DNA from 2 places in the Paenibacillus sp. LjRoot56 genome. Region 1 is predicted to be linked to the other one. Evidence: a T-box and tRNA genes for the amino acid it is inferred to sense, from the RefSeq annotation. Region 1 holds a T-box; the other holds one or more tRNA genes.
The links. A T-box is a leader RNA that pairs with one kind of tRNA and senses whether it is charged. The one in region 1 lies ahead of trpS (tryptophan--tRNA ligase), so its partner is inferred to be a tRNA-Trp.
Positions count from the first base shown of each region.

Region 2: it encodes a tRNA-Trp, which carries the amino acid that the T-box ahead of trpS (tryptophan--tRNA ligase) is inferred to sense. The anticodon was not compared.

Region 1 is NZ_CAXURV020000003.1:619,952-626,284, forward strand. Features, by position in the region: gene ACSQ8O_RS21790 (metal-dependent hydrolase) at 1-427, shown strand, start outside; gene ACSQ8O_RS21795 (alpha/beta-type small acid-soluble spore protein) at 569-796, opposite strand; gene ACSQ8O_RS21800 (DUF5325 family protein) at 949-1,137, shown strand; gene trpS (tryptophan--tRNA ligase) at 1,201-2,184, opposite strand; T-box leader at 2,259-2,530, opposite strand; gene ACSQ8O_RS21810 (permease) at 2,751-3,809, shown strand; gene ilvD (dihydroxy-acid dehydratase) at 4,031-5,716, opposite strand; gene ACSQ8O_RS21820 (ABC transporter permease) at 5,845-6,333, opposite strand, start outside.
Region 2 is NZ_CAXURV020000003.1:814,968-821,300, reverse strand. Features, by position in the region: rRNA gene ACSQ8O_RS22780 (23S ribosomal RNA) at 1-151, shown strand, start outside; tRNA gene ACSQ8O_RS22775 (tRNA-Asn) at 233-308, shown strand; tRNA gene ACSQ8O_RS22770 (tRNA-Ser) at 312-403, shown strand; tRNA gene ACSQ8O_RS22765 (tRNA-Glu) at 419-493, shown strand; tRNA gene ACSQ8O_RS22760 (tRNA-Val) at 508-580, shown strand; tRNA gene ACSQ8O_RS22755 (tRNA-Met) at 637-713, shown strand; tRNA gene ACSQ8O_RS22750 (tRNA-Asp) at 726-802, shown strand; tRNA gene ACSQ8O_RS22745 (tRNA-Phe) at 825-900, shown strand; tRNA gene ACSQ8O_RS22740 (tRNA-Thr) at 916-991, shown strand; tRNA gene ACSQ8O_RS22735 (tRNA-Tyr) at 1,001-1,082, shown strand; tRNA gene ACSQ8O_RS22730 (tRNA-Trp) at 1,096-1,169, shown strand; tRNA gene ACSQ8O_RS22725 (tRNA-His) at 1,195-1,267, shown strand; tRNA gene ACSQ8O_RS22720 (tRNA-Gln) at 1,290-1,361, shown strand; tRNA gene ACSQ8O_RS22715 (tRNA-Gly) at 1,370-1,444, shown strand; tRNA gene ACSQ8O_RS22710 (tRNA-Cys) at 1,455-1,528, shown strand; tRNA gene ACSQ8O_RS22705 (tRNA-Leu) at 1,541-1,629, shown strand; tRNA gene ACSQ8O_RS22700 (tRNA-Leu) at 1,647-1,725, shown strand; gene ACSQ8O_RS22695 (sensor histidine kinase) at 1,936-3,699, shown strand; gene ACSQ8O_RS22690 (response regulator transcription factor) at 3,692-5,296, shown strand; gene ACSQ8O_RS22685 (ABC transporter permease) at 5,544-6,333, shown strand, end outside.

The DNA of each region.
Region 1 (6,333 bases):
GCTCTATCGCAAAGATGCCACTTATCAGCCCGGTGATAAATATACCCTTATTGTAACATTCAACCTCTATGTCTGGAATGTTGTGAAAGAGTGCATAGATGGAACCTACCAATTAGGCGAGCTCAAAAATGGCAAGCTAAAATGGCTGGACACCATCACCTGCTCTGACCACCCTGCCGTCGAGGTTTCCAAGCAGCACGAGGACATCCAAGCGCTGCTCTATTTCTCCTCTTTCACCTGTGCTGAGGTCAAAGAACATCGGTGGGGGTATGAAGTCCGATGGGCGGACGTCCGCTACCGCCATCGCAAGCAATTCCCGTTCGTCGGCGTCATTCGGATGGACCGCAATTTCCAGACGCTTGATTCTTATGTAGGCTGGGTGAACGATACGAAACTTGAGAAGAAGTTAAAAGTTGATCTTTATTAAAATGAGGCCCTTGCATGGTTGCAGGGGCCTTCTTTTTCGTAGCTTCGCTTACCACACGCACCAAAAGCCCAGGAGCTATTTAGGCTCCTGGGCTTTATTATTACTTAATTCGGGTATGCTAGTACGGATACAAGTATCTAATTAACGGAAATTAGAACCAGATTGCCCCGCTAGCGTTTGCTCGGCGATTTGTACCAATCGGCGAGTAATCGCACCACCAATGGAACCAGTGTCACGAGTTGCCATGTTTCCATAGTAACCGTCTTGAGGAATTTGAATGCCCAGCTCTTGAGCTACCTCATATTTCAATTGGTCTAGAGCTTGATTGGCTTGCGGAACTACCAGTGTGTTGCTACGAGATTGTGCCATCAGGATCGTACTCCTTTCAGTCAGCTATAATCTTTGATGTATTTGCAAGCTTGCAAAGATAGTATGTGGAGGAAATGAATTTATATGCACAGCGCTAAAAAAAGTTTAATATAAGAAGATGTCATGAACTTCAAGAAAGTAGGTCGCCTATTTTGAGTAAACCACTTGCTCTCCTATTCGCAGTTGTTGGGACGCTGCTGCTCGCTTGCATTTCCCTATTCATCGCTCTACGCGAGCCGTGGATGGTGCTCCTTTTTTCCCTCATTTCGTTAGGGTTTATCGGTTACGGCTTCGTAACAAAAGCCAAAATGCGTCGTCGGAATAATACACCTTCCGAATGAACAAAAAAAGCTCAAATCCTCTGTTAGTGGGATTTGAGCTTTTTTGTATGTGTAGAGATGCACTTAGCGAACAATAAAGCCCATCCGTTTCTTTACTTCAAGCAGCGTTTGATTCGCCACTTCGGCAGCTTCGTCCGCACCTTTTTTCAAAATGTCAAAAATAGCTCCCGAACTACGAATCTCACGATAGCGCTGTTGGATCGGCTCCAGAACAGAAACGATGTGTTCGGCCAGTTCCTTTTTGAAAGGACCATAACCCTGCCCGTCATATCGAGCCTCAATCTCCGCTAAACTCATCTCCGCAAAGTGAGAATAAATCGACATCAAGTTACTAACCTCAGGTTTATTTTGAGGATCATACTTCACTTCACGCCCAGAATCCGTAACAGCACGACTAAGCTTCTTACGAATAACATCTGGCTCGTCGAGCATCGCGATGTAACTACCGGCATTCGGACTGCTCTTGCTCATCTTCTTGGAAGCATCATCTAGTGACATAATACGGGCGCCTACCTCAGGCATATAGGGCTGTGGCATTGTAAACATATCGCCGAAACGGTTATTAAATCGGTTAGCCAGATCACGCGTCAGTTCCAAATGCTGTTTCTGATCGTCTCCAACTGGAATAAGATCTGCGTTATATAACAAGATGTCAGCCGCCATCAGAGATGGATACGTAAATAGTCCTGCACCGACAGATTCTTTCCCTTCGGACTTATCTTTAAATTGTGTCATGCGCTCAAGCTCGCCCATGTGCGTCAGTGTCGTCATAATCCAGCCTAACTCTGCATGTGCGTGAACATGGGACTGTAGGAAGACAGAAGCCTTATTCGGATCTAGTCCCGAAGCAATGTATAAAGAAGCGATGGACTCCGTTTGTTCCCGCAGCGCGGCTGGATCTTGCGGTACTGTGATCGCATGCATATCGACCACCATGAAATAACAGCGATGAAGTTCTTGCAGCTTCACAAAGTTGCGAAGCGCCCCAATATAATTGCCAATCGTCAGCTGACCGCTGGATTGCATGCCAGATAATACACGTTTCATTCCAAATACCTCCAATGATTTTTCACTATTTCTCATTCGTATCGCTAAAAAAGACAACAAAAAAGCCTCCCTCCGCAAGGGACGAGAGACCGTGGTACCACCCTAATTTGTCTACCTACATAACCGAAGTTATGCACATGTAAACCTTCAGGCTCTGATAACGGAGAGCTACCGTTTAGCATAGTTAACTGTGGTTGGAGTCCGGCCTAGGTTCCGGGTGATTCTACACAGTGTTCAGCTTCAAGCTCAAGGATCCATTCGGTTTGCTTGTTTCACCGGTTCACACCAACCACCGGCTCTCTGAGAAACGGGAGACAAACGTACTTGTTCCTATCATCGCAATTGATTTCCTATAATTATACACGCTTAAGTATCAATGTCAATCAAGGACATTGTCCTAGATAGCCGAGCATGTACATAGGATAGTTACATACCAATTCCTTCGGCAAAGGGGTGTCAACGCATTGTCCTCAACTCTATACCGCTGGAGTCTTCCCGTCTCCACGGTGATGTGCGCGTTTCTCTTGTTTCTGATTGTAACAACAAGACAACTCCCCCCAATGGGGATGGTCATCGAACCTATCAGCCATGTCTTTATGGCTTTTATGGACATCTTCTTAGATGCCCTTCCGTTCATGATTCTCGGCGTTCTTCTCTCTACCATCGTAGAAAACTTCATTCCCGAAGGTGTAATTCAGCGAATGACCCCCAAACACCCCCTCGGTGGTGTGTTATTCGCCTGCGTGCTGGGAATTATGTTCCCCCTCTGTGAGTGCGGCATGATCCCTTTCGTTCGCAGGTTGATGCGCAAAGGCATGCCGGTCTATATCGCTGTTATTTTCATTCTAGTGGGACCTATCCTTAACCCCATCGTCTTCGCTTCCACTTGGATGGCTTTTCGCGATAACCCTGCTATGGCCTACTCACGTATGGGGCTCACTTTTGGCGTCGCCCTGGTTATTGGCTTCCTGCTCACGCGATTTCTCAAGAGCAACCCTTTACGGCATCCAATTGAGCCTGCAGCAGCAAGCCTGACTCGCCATAACCATACGCATGGAAGCCAGCACATCGATCAGCATGATCATCATCACGGCCACGTTCACGATCACGATCACGATCACAAGCACGATCACAGTCATGCTCATGATCATAGTCACAATCATAAGCATCACGATCATGGACATGACCATCATGGCCACAACCACGCCCATGGAGACAGCCAGCTTATGACCATGGTCAGCCACGGCTCCTCCGAGCTGTTCGAGATGAGCAAATACTTAATGCTGGGCGCGCTTCTGACGGCGTTGATTCAGACATTTGTGGCACAGGACAGCCTGAGTGCCATTGGGCAAGGCGCCTTCATCTCTCATGTGTTCATGATGGGCTTCGCCTACCTGCTCTCCTTATGTTCAACCACAGACGCCTTCGTCGCAGTCTCCTTCGCCAAGTCATTCTCACCTGGCTCCCTGCTAGCCTTCTTAGTTTTCGGGCCCATGATCGACGTGAAGAGCACCTTAATGATGCTATCAATTTTTAAGGCACGATTTGTATTAACAATTTCAATTGTTGTTGCGATGACAGTTTTGAGCGGCTCTCTTTTGTTTATGCATTTTTTTCTGGCTTGAATTCCCTACACTCTTGATTCGTACGATATATTTGTAACACTTCATCAAGGTTCTTCATGACAGCTACATGTATGGCCACTATCCCTTTCGCTCAGGTGTCGGTTCAACGAAGGCTGAACTGAGCTTAGGGGATAGTGATGACAGTGTGTCTCACATCCAATAGTTGTACAAAAAGCCCTACCCGACACAAGTCGGATAGGGCTTTTATCTTGTAAAGAGAATTAGATTTTCAAAATAGCGCCAGCACTCGCGTTCGTTACCATTTTCGTATAACGAGCTAGGTAACCAGAAGTAATCTTCTGTTGGAATCCTGCCCATGACTCACGACGTTTAGCAAACTCTTCATCGCTGATTTGCAATTCGATTTTGCGTCCATCCATATCTACGTCGATGATGTCGCCATCATGTACGAAAGCAAGTGGTCCACCTTCAGCAGCTTCAGGCGACATATGACCAAGCGAGATACCGCGGGATGCGCCGGAGAAACGTCCGTCTGTAATCAAGGCTACTTTCGCGCCAAGACCCATACCTACGATTTGGGATGTTGGTGCCAACATTTCCGGCATACCAGGTCCACCCTTCGGTCCTTCGTAACGAATGACAACAACGTGTCCTTCTTTTACTTTCCCGTTCGCGATACCGTACAAAGCTTCGTCTTGGGAGTCGAAGCAGATCGCTGGGCCCACGTGACGTCCGCCAACGGACTTATCAACAGCACCAACTTTTACGATACTGCCTTCTGGAGCCAAGTTACCGAATAGAACAGCCAAACCACCGCGCTCACTGTGCGGGTTCGTCAGTGGACGGATAACGTCAAAGTTCTGAATTTCACGTCCAGCCACGTTCTCGCGAAGTGTTTGTGCCGTAACGGATAGACAGTCACCGTTGAAAGCACCTGGTTTTTTGAGCAACTCATTAATTACTGCACTCACACCGCCTGCCAAATGCACATCTTCAATGTGGTAATCGGAAGCTGGAGCGATTTTCGCAAGGTGAGGAACGCGCTCAGCCACTTCGTTAATACGAGCGATCGGGTAATCAATTCCTGCTTCTGCCGCGATAGCCAATGTGTGAAGAACTGTGTTTGTAGATCCACCCATCGCCATATCCAAAGCAAATGCATTATCAATCGCATCAATCGTAACGATATCACGCGGCTTGATGTCTTTCTCGATCAGAACCATCAACTGTTTCGCGCAATCTTTAACGAATTGTTTACGCTCTTCAGCAACGGCTAGAATTGTTCCGTTACCTGGCATTGCAAGTCCAAGACCTTCAGCCAAACAGTTCATGGAGTTCGCTGTGAACATACCGGAACATGATCCACAAGTTGGACAACCATATTGTTCAAGTTCTTCCAGACCCGCTTCATCCAATTTACCAGCTTGGAATGCACCAACACCTTCGAATACGGAAGATAGGGAGATGGATTTACCGTTTTTATCTTTACCAGCTTTCATTGGTCCACCGCTGACTAACATTGTTGGGATGTTAACGCGAAGGGCACCCATGATCATACCCGGTGTAATTTTGTCACAGTTAGGAATACAAACCATACCATCAAACCAGTGAGCATTAACAACAGTTTCCAAGGAATCCGCAATAATCTCACGGCTTGGCAAGGAATAACGCATACCGATATGACCCATCGCAATACCATCGTCAACGCCGATTGTATTGAACTCAAATGGAACGCCGCCTGCTTCACGGATAGCTTCTTTTACGATTTTACCAAACTCTTGCAAATGAACATGTCCGGGAATAATGTCTATATAGGAGTTACAAACCGCGATGAACGGCTTGCCGAAATCTTCTTCTTTAACGCCGGCTGCACGCAGCAAGCTGCGATGTGGAGCGCGGTCGAAACCTTTTTTGATCATGTCGCTGCGCTGTTTTTGTTGTGCCATTCTATAATTCCTCCTAAATTTCATTTCAGAAATAAAAATAATGAATCTATCATACCACACTTCTCGCAATATTTCTCCCTTTAGTGTGATAACGCATCAACGTACAAGAAACACGCGCACAACATCCTTTAAGCTTTTCGACGATTCAAATGAACGAATGTAATTGCTAGCGCCAAAACAAGCACGCCGCCCTTAACAATATCGAACCCGAAATATGGAACGTTGAGCATCGTGAGTCCATTCAAAAGTACCCCGATTAGTACAGCTCCAAAGAACGTACCAATTACATTAGGTTTCCCTGCTCCTAGAACAGAATACCCTACGAATACAGCGGCTACTGCTTCCATCAAGAGCGGTGAACCGGCATCAATTTGCCCAGAACCTACACGAGATGCGTACAGAATACCGCCAATTGCTGCAAAAATACCAGAAAGCACATAAGCCGCAAAGCGGATTTTGTTAACGGAAATACCGGATAAACGAGCCGCTTCGCGGTTCCCTCCTGTAATATACAGCTGGCGACCCCAACGTGTGTAAGTAAGGAACACATGCACCGCAATAACCGCAACAAGCATAATAACAACAGGAACAGGAACACCTACTAGCTTGCCTTGTCC
Region 2 (6,333 bases), 200 kb from region 1:
AGCGCTGAAAGCATCTAAGCGCGAAGCCCCCCTCAAGATGAGATTTCCCAGTATGTAAGACCCCTTGTAGACGACGAGGTTGATAGGTTCGAGGTGGAAGTGCGGCAACGTATGCAGCTGACGAATACTAATCGGTCGAGGGCTTAACCAAAATTCCTAAGTAAGTACTTTACGTTGAAGTTTCGTATCTAGTTTTCAAGGAATAAATCCTTGAAAGATTCATTGTTTCTATTCCCTGATAGCTCAGTTGGTAGAGCACTCGACTGTTAATCGAGTTGTCACAGGTTCGAGTCCTGTTCGGGGAGCCATATGGAGAGGTGTCCGAGCTGGCCGAAGGAGCACGATTGGAAATCGTGTAGGCGTCACAAGCGTCTCGAGGGTTCGAATCCCTCTCTCTCCGCCACAATCTTTCTAGTAAGGCCCGTTGGTCAAGTGGTTAAGACACCTCCCTTTCACGGAGGTAACAGGGGTTCGAGTCCCCTACGGGTCACCATTTTTACTTCCCATGGAGGCTTAGCTCAGCTGGGAGAGCATCTGCCTTACAAGCAGAGGGTCGGCGGTTCGATCCCGTCAGCCTCCATCACTTTTCCTTATGAAAGACTTGATTTAATAGGAAACGTGACTTATACTTAATGACGCGGGGTGGAGCAGCCCGGTAGCTCGTCGGGCTCATAACCCGAAGGCCGCAGGTTCAAATCCTGCCCCCGCAACCAAATAATACATGTGGAGCTGTGGTGTAGTGGCCTAACATGCCTGCCTGTCACGCAGGAGACCGCGGGTTCGAATCCCGTCAGCTCCGCCATTATTATTACACAATTTAGTTAGGCTTTGTAGCTCAGTCGGTAGAGCAGAGGACTGAAAATCCTCGTGTCGGCGGTTCGATTCCGTCCAAAGCCACCATTTTAAATTAAATAAGCCGTTGTAGCTCAACTGGTAGAGCAACTGACTTGTAATCAGTAGGTTGGGGGTTCAAGTCCTCTCGACGGCACCATTGCTTTGTGGAGGCTTAGTGAAGTGGCTAAACACGGCAGACTGTAAATCTGCTCTCTTCGAGTTCGGTGGTTCGAATCCATCAGCCTCCATTTTCCTTTTTGTAGGGGCATAGTTTAAGGGTAGAACAAAGGTCTCCAAAACCTTTGGTGTGGGTTCAATTCCTGCTGCCCCTGCCAAAAATGCAAGAAACTTAATATTGTGGCGGTCGTGGCGAAGGGGTTAACGCACCGGTTTGTGGATCCGGCATTCGCGGGTTCAAGTCCCGTCGTCCGCCCATTATTACCAAAGCAACATAATGGGGATTAGCCAAGCGGTAAGGCAACGGACTTTGACTCCGTCATGCCAAGGTTCAAATCCTTGATCCCCAGTTTTATATGCGGAAGTGGCTCAGCGGTAGAGCATCGCCTTGCCAAGGCGAGGGTCGCGGGTTCGATCCCCGTCTTCCGCTCCATTATTACTAAGGCGCCATAGCCAAGTGGTAAGGCAGAGCTCTGCAAAAGCTTTACCCCCAGTTCGAATCTGGGTGGCGCCTCCACAAAATTTATAAGCCGGAGTGGCGGAATCGGCAGACGCACAGGACTTAAAATCCTGCGGTAGGTGACTACCGTACCAGTTCAAGTCTGGTCTTCGGCACCATTGTTTTACAAGTTTATGCCGGCATGGCGGAATGGCAGACGCGCTCGACTCAAAATCGAGTCCGAAAGGGTGGAGGTTCGAGTCCTCTTGCCGGTATAACGAACAAAGAAAGTCTATGAAATCATTTGATTTCATGGGCTTTTTTTTGTTCACTTTTGGAACGGAAGAGAGATCAATGTACTTCGTACACATTGTATCTAAAATGCTATGTATATGTGTTTTACAGATAGTAAAATAAGAAGGGAACGCTTACAATGGAAGTTCATTCTCAAATACAACATATGAGGCGGGGACCCTTTGAATATTGTGAATTCGGTAAGGTTTAAGATTTTTATTGGGTTTGTGCTGGTGGTTGCTCCCTTGGTCTTGTTTCTGATTTTTAATAATGTGTATTCCATGAATGTGGTGAGGGATCAAATTTCTCAAAACTATAATAAGCTTCTGCAGCAATACGTGGAGGACACGGATAATACGCTCAAAGAGTTCGATAATTATTTATTTCATCTCTATAGTGATCCTGATGTGATTAATATGAACTTGTATCCCTTGGAATCGGATGATTATGTACTAGCGAAGCAGCGCTTATTCAATAAGTTAACTCGGCAACTGGATATATACAATTTGGTTAATACGTTTTTCGTCTTTTCGAATACGACGGGGGATCTACTTGTATCTACAAGGGAAAATACGTATTACTATGATCGTGTTCAGACGGTGAAACAATTCATCGTGGAAAATTCGAAGAGTCGTCCAAACGACAGCTCGAATGGCAACTGGCTCATTATGAAGGCAGTGAATGGCGACCACTATTTGATGAAGATTAATAAGGATTTGGGCGCAGGGCTGTCAGGCGGCATTCTTATTAAAATGAGCAGCATGGTTGAACCTCTCAGCAAGTGGGACACAGGAGAAGGTGGAGGCACCATTGTCGTATCTCCAGATGGAACTACTTTAACAAACGCCTATTTTCCATCACAAAGATATAAGAACATAAGTGATCAAATCGCGCCGAAGACTTCAGGTTTTCAAATTGTTAAAGATAAGGAGCTTGATCAACAGTTTTTGATTGTGCGGGAAGCCTCCTCACATGCAGATTTGGAATTTGAACTCATTATTGCTGAGAAAAACATGTTGCAGAATTTACCGTATTTGCAGCTGTTAATTTATTTTTTACCATTGGGTGGAGCGTTCGTGCTTGGAGTTTATTTGTTATATGTGCAGCGCATCTTATTCAAGCCATTGATGCAATTAATTCGTGGAATGAGGAAGATTGCCCAGGGGGAATTGTCAATTAGGTTGCATGAAGGCAGTTCAACGGAATTTGCCTTTCTGATTGCTACTTTTAACAACATGGTGGATCAGATTGAGAATCTGAAGATATCGGTTTATGAGGAGAAGATCCGCGTACAGCAAGCGGAATTTAAGCATTTGCAGGTTCAAATTAATCCTCACTTCTATATGAACAGTTTAAATATCATTTATAACCTCGCGGCGTTAAAAGATACGAAATCCGTTCAGAAGATGTCACTTCATCTGGCCGATTATTTTCGTTTTATTATGCGTACGAATCGGACAACGATGACACTGAAGGATGAGATCGATCATATTCGCAATTATTTGGAGATTCAAGTCATGAGATATCCGGACAATTTGACATTTGACATCCAATTACCAGAGACATATAGCCAATACGCTATACCTCCGCTTATTGTACAGCCATTTGTAGAAAATGCAGTGATTCATGGGTTTACGAAGCAGTACGGTATGTATGTCATACAAGTGAAAGCGGAGCAGTATCCAGAAGCGCCTGAGGAGTTCTTTCTCTTGTCGATTAGCGACAACGGGGATGGTTTTCAGCCAGAAATGCTGCAGCAATTAAATTCAGCTCAGTATTTGGATCAATCGGGCGATGAGCATCTTGGGATTTGGAATGTTCGGCATCGGTTGCAAATGAATTATGGGAACAGAGTTGCGCTGAGATTTCTGAATAAGCCGGAGAGAGGGGCTTTGGTTCAAATTAGGCTGCCGCTTCACACCCCCATTGTGGAAGGGACGGAGAAGGATGTTTAACTTATTGGTTGTGGACGACGAGAAGATCGCGGTAAAAGGAATCACTGTGGGGATCGATTGGGAGACGTTTCCGATTGGTCAGATTTTTGAAGCGCTGGATGTGAATGAAGCCAAGCAAGTGCTATCTCAGAATCGAATTGACATCATGATTTCCGATATCGAAATGCCTGGCGCCAATGGCTTGCAGCTGCAGGAGTGGGTACGTACGCATTCACCACAAACGGAGACGATTTTCTTAACGGGTCATGCGAATTTCGAATATGCGCAGCAGGCTGTTCGTTTAGGGAGCTTTGACTACGTCTTGAAGCCAGTGGATCACGATCGGCTGCAAGACATTGTGAAGCTCGCCATTGAGAAGATTAAAGAAGATCAGGAACAGACTGATTTTCATGAAACATATAAGATGTATTACAGTCACTGGGTTAGTGAGCTGCCGACGTTGGTTGAGAAGTTTTGGCAGGAACTGTTGAGTGGGAAAATACCCGCGAATGAGGAACGGTTGACTCGCAATTTCCAGATGTATGAAATCCCATTGGACATGACGAGTAGGATCTTACCGATCCTGATAAGTGTGGAGAACTGGAAGGAAGACCTGAATGCAAGAGATGAAGAGATTATGGAGTATGCGATTCGGAAAGCGGCTGCTGAAATCATTGTTGTGGAGCAAGCTGGCTGCGTGATTCAAGAGAATGGTTCATCTTTAGTTCTTCTGTATGTAGCTGAAGGAAGTGAACTATCTCTATCTGACATCAAAGCGAAGTGCGAGGCTTATATTAGTGCATGTCACCGTTATTTTCAGTGCAGCTTGTCCTGCTATGTTGGCGAAGAAACGCCTTTACTTAAGCTAACGGCGAAGGTAGCGGATCTGTTTCAAAATGAGCGGAACAATGTGACGAAAAGTAACTGTGTGCTTTTGGACAATGAAACTGATCAACCGCTTATGAACAAGCCGCAGGCGCCAACCTTTTCCGATTGGATTGTGTTATTGGAGTCTGGAAAGAAGGCAGAACTGGTGGCGCGCATTCACGAGAATATTGATCGTCTGCAGAAGACTGATGACGTGGGTTCCGAAACGGTGGAGGCTTTCTATTATGGGATGTTGCATGTGGTGTATCATGTTTTGCATAAAAAAGGATTAGCCGTACATGATATGCTCCCTCATCAAGAGCTACAAGACTACACCAGTGCGACGCGTTCATTAAATCAACTGAGGAATTGGGCGGTTCGAACCGCTACCGTTAGCTGTGACTACATGAATAGCCATCTGAAAGGCGTCTCAGCGGTTACAGCGAAGGTATGCCAATACATTGACGACCATATGGAGGAAGAGCTTAGCAGAGAGGAATTGGCGGCTTCTGTGTTTCTCAATCCAGCCTATTTATCGCGTTTATTTAAAAAAGAAACGGGGCTTTCCATTTCGGAGTATAGTCTTAAAGTTCGGATGGAGAAAGCGATGAAGCTGCTTGCGGAAACCAACGATAAGATCAGCTATGTAGCGGAGCAAACGGGTTATTCACACTTTTCCTTTTTCGCAAAAATGTTCAAGAAGTATTCAGGACTTTCCCCACAAGAGTATCGTAAAAACTTCCAGGGGTGATGAGGTTCTGAGGCATGGAATCAGGGGTTAGAACAACTTAAGATGAAATGGCCAAAAGCTGCCCAGGAATGGGCAGCTTTTTGTGCTTTCCAGGGAGAGATGGCAGGCGAATCAAGGTTTAGACGAATGTCACAGAAGTGCTTATTCGGTCACTACGCAGATAGAGATTTATTTCCAAACAATTTACAATGAACCTATAAGAGAGAGGATATAAGCGGATTGAATGGAAAGGGGAGCAAAATAAAAGATGAACAATACGCCAAATACGGCAGCGCAGGCAGCCCCTATACGTACTACGAAACGAACTAGGGTTCAATCAAACTTTCTATGGACGGTTCGCAAATACTGGATCTTCTATGTGATGATGGCACCAGCAGCACTGCTGCTCATCATTAACAACTACATTCCAATGGCGGGCGTTCTGATTGCTTTTAAAAATGTGAATTACACAAAAGGGATTCTAGGAAGTCCATGGGTGGGCTTCGATAATTTCAAGTATTTGTTCTCTAGTGAGGTTGCGTGGGTCATTACTCGAAATACGATCTCGTATAATCTGGTTTTCATCGTATTGAATTTGGTAATCGCCGTTTCAATGGCTATTATGTTTAATGAGATGCGCAGCAAATTTCTATCGAAGTTTCATCAAAGCACGATGTTTCTGCCCTTCTTTCTCTCGATGGTATGTGTAGCATATCTGGTATACGCTTTCTTGGGCGCTGAGCATGGTTTCGTGAATACCGTGCTTCTGCCTAAATTAGGCATAGAGCCGATTGACTGGTATACAGAGCCGAAATATTGGACGGTCATTCTACCGATAGTGAACACATGGAAAAATCTTGGGTACTATACAGTCATTTATATGGCAGCCATTATAGGGATTGATCATGAGTATTATGAAGCGGCTTTAATCGATGGAGCGAATAAATGGCAGCAAGTAAAACGCATCACGATCCCACTGATCATGCCGGTCATGATTACGATGACACTTCTTCAAGTAGGTAGAATTTTCTATGCGGACTTCGGCCTATTCTTCCAAG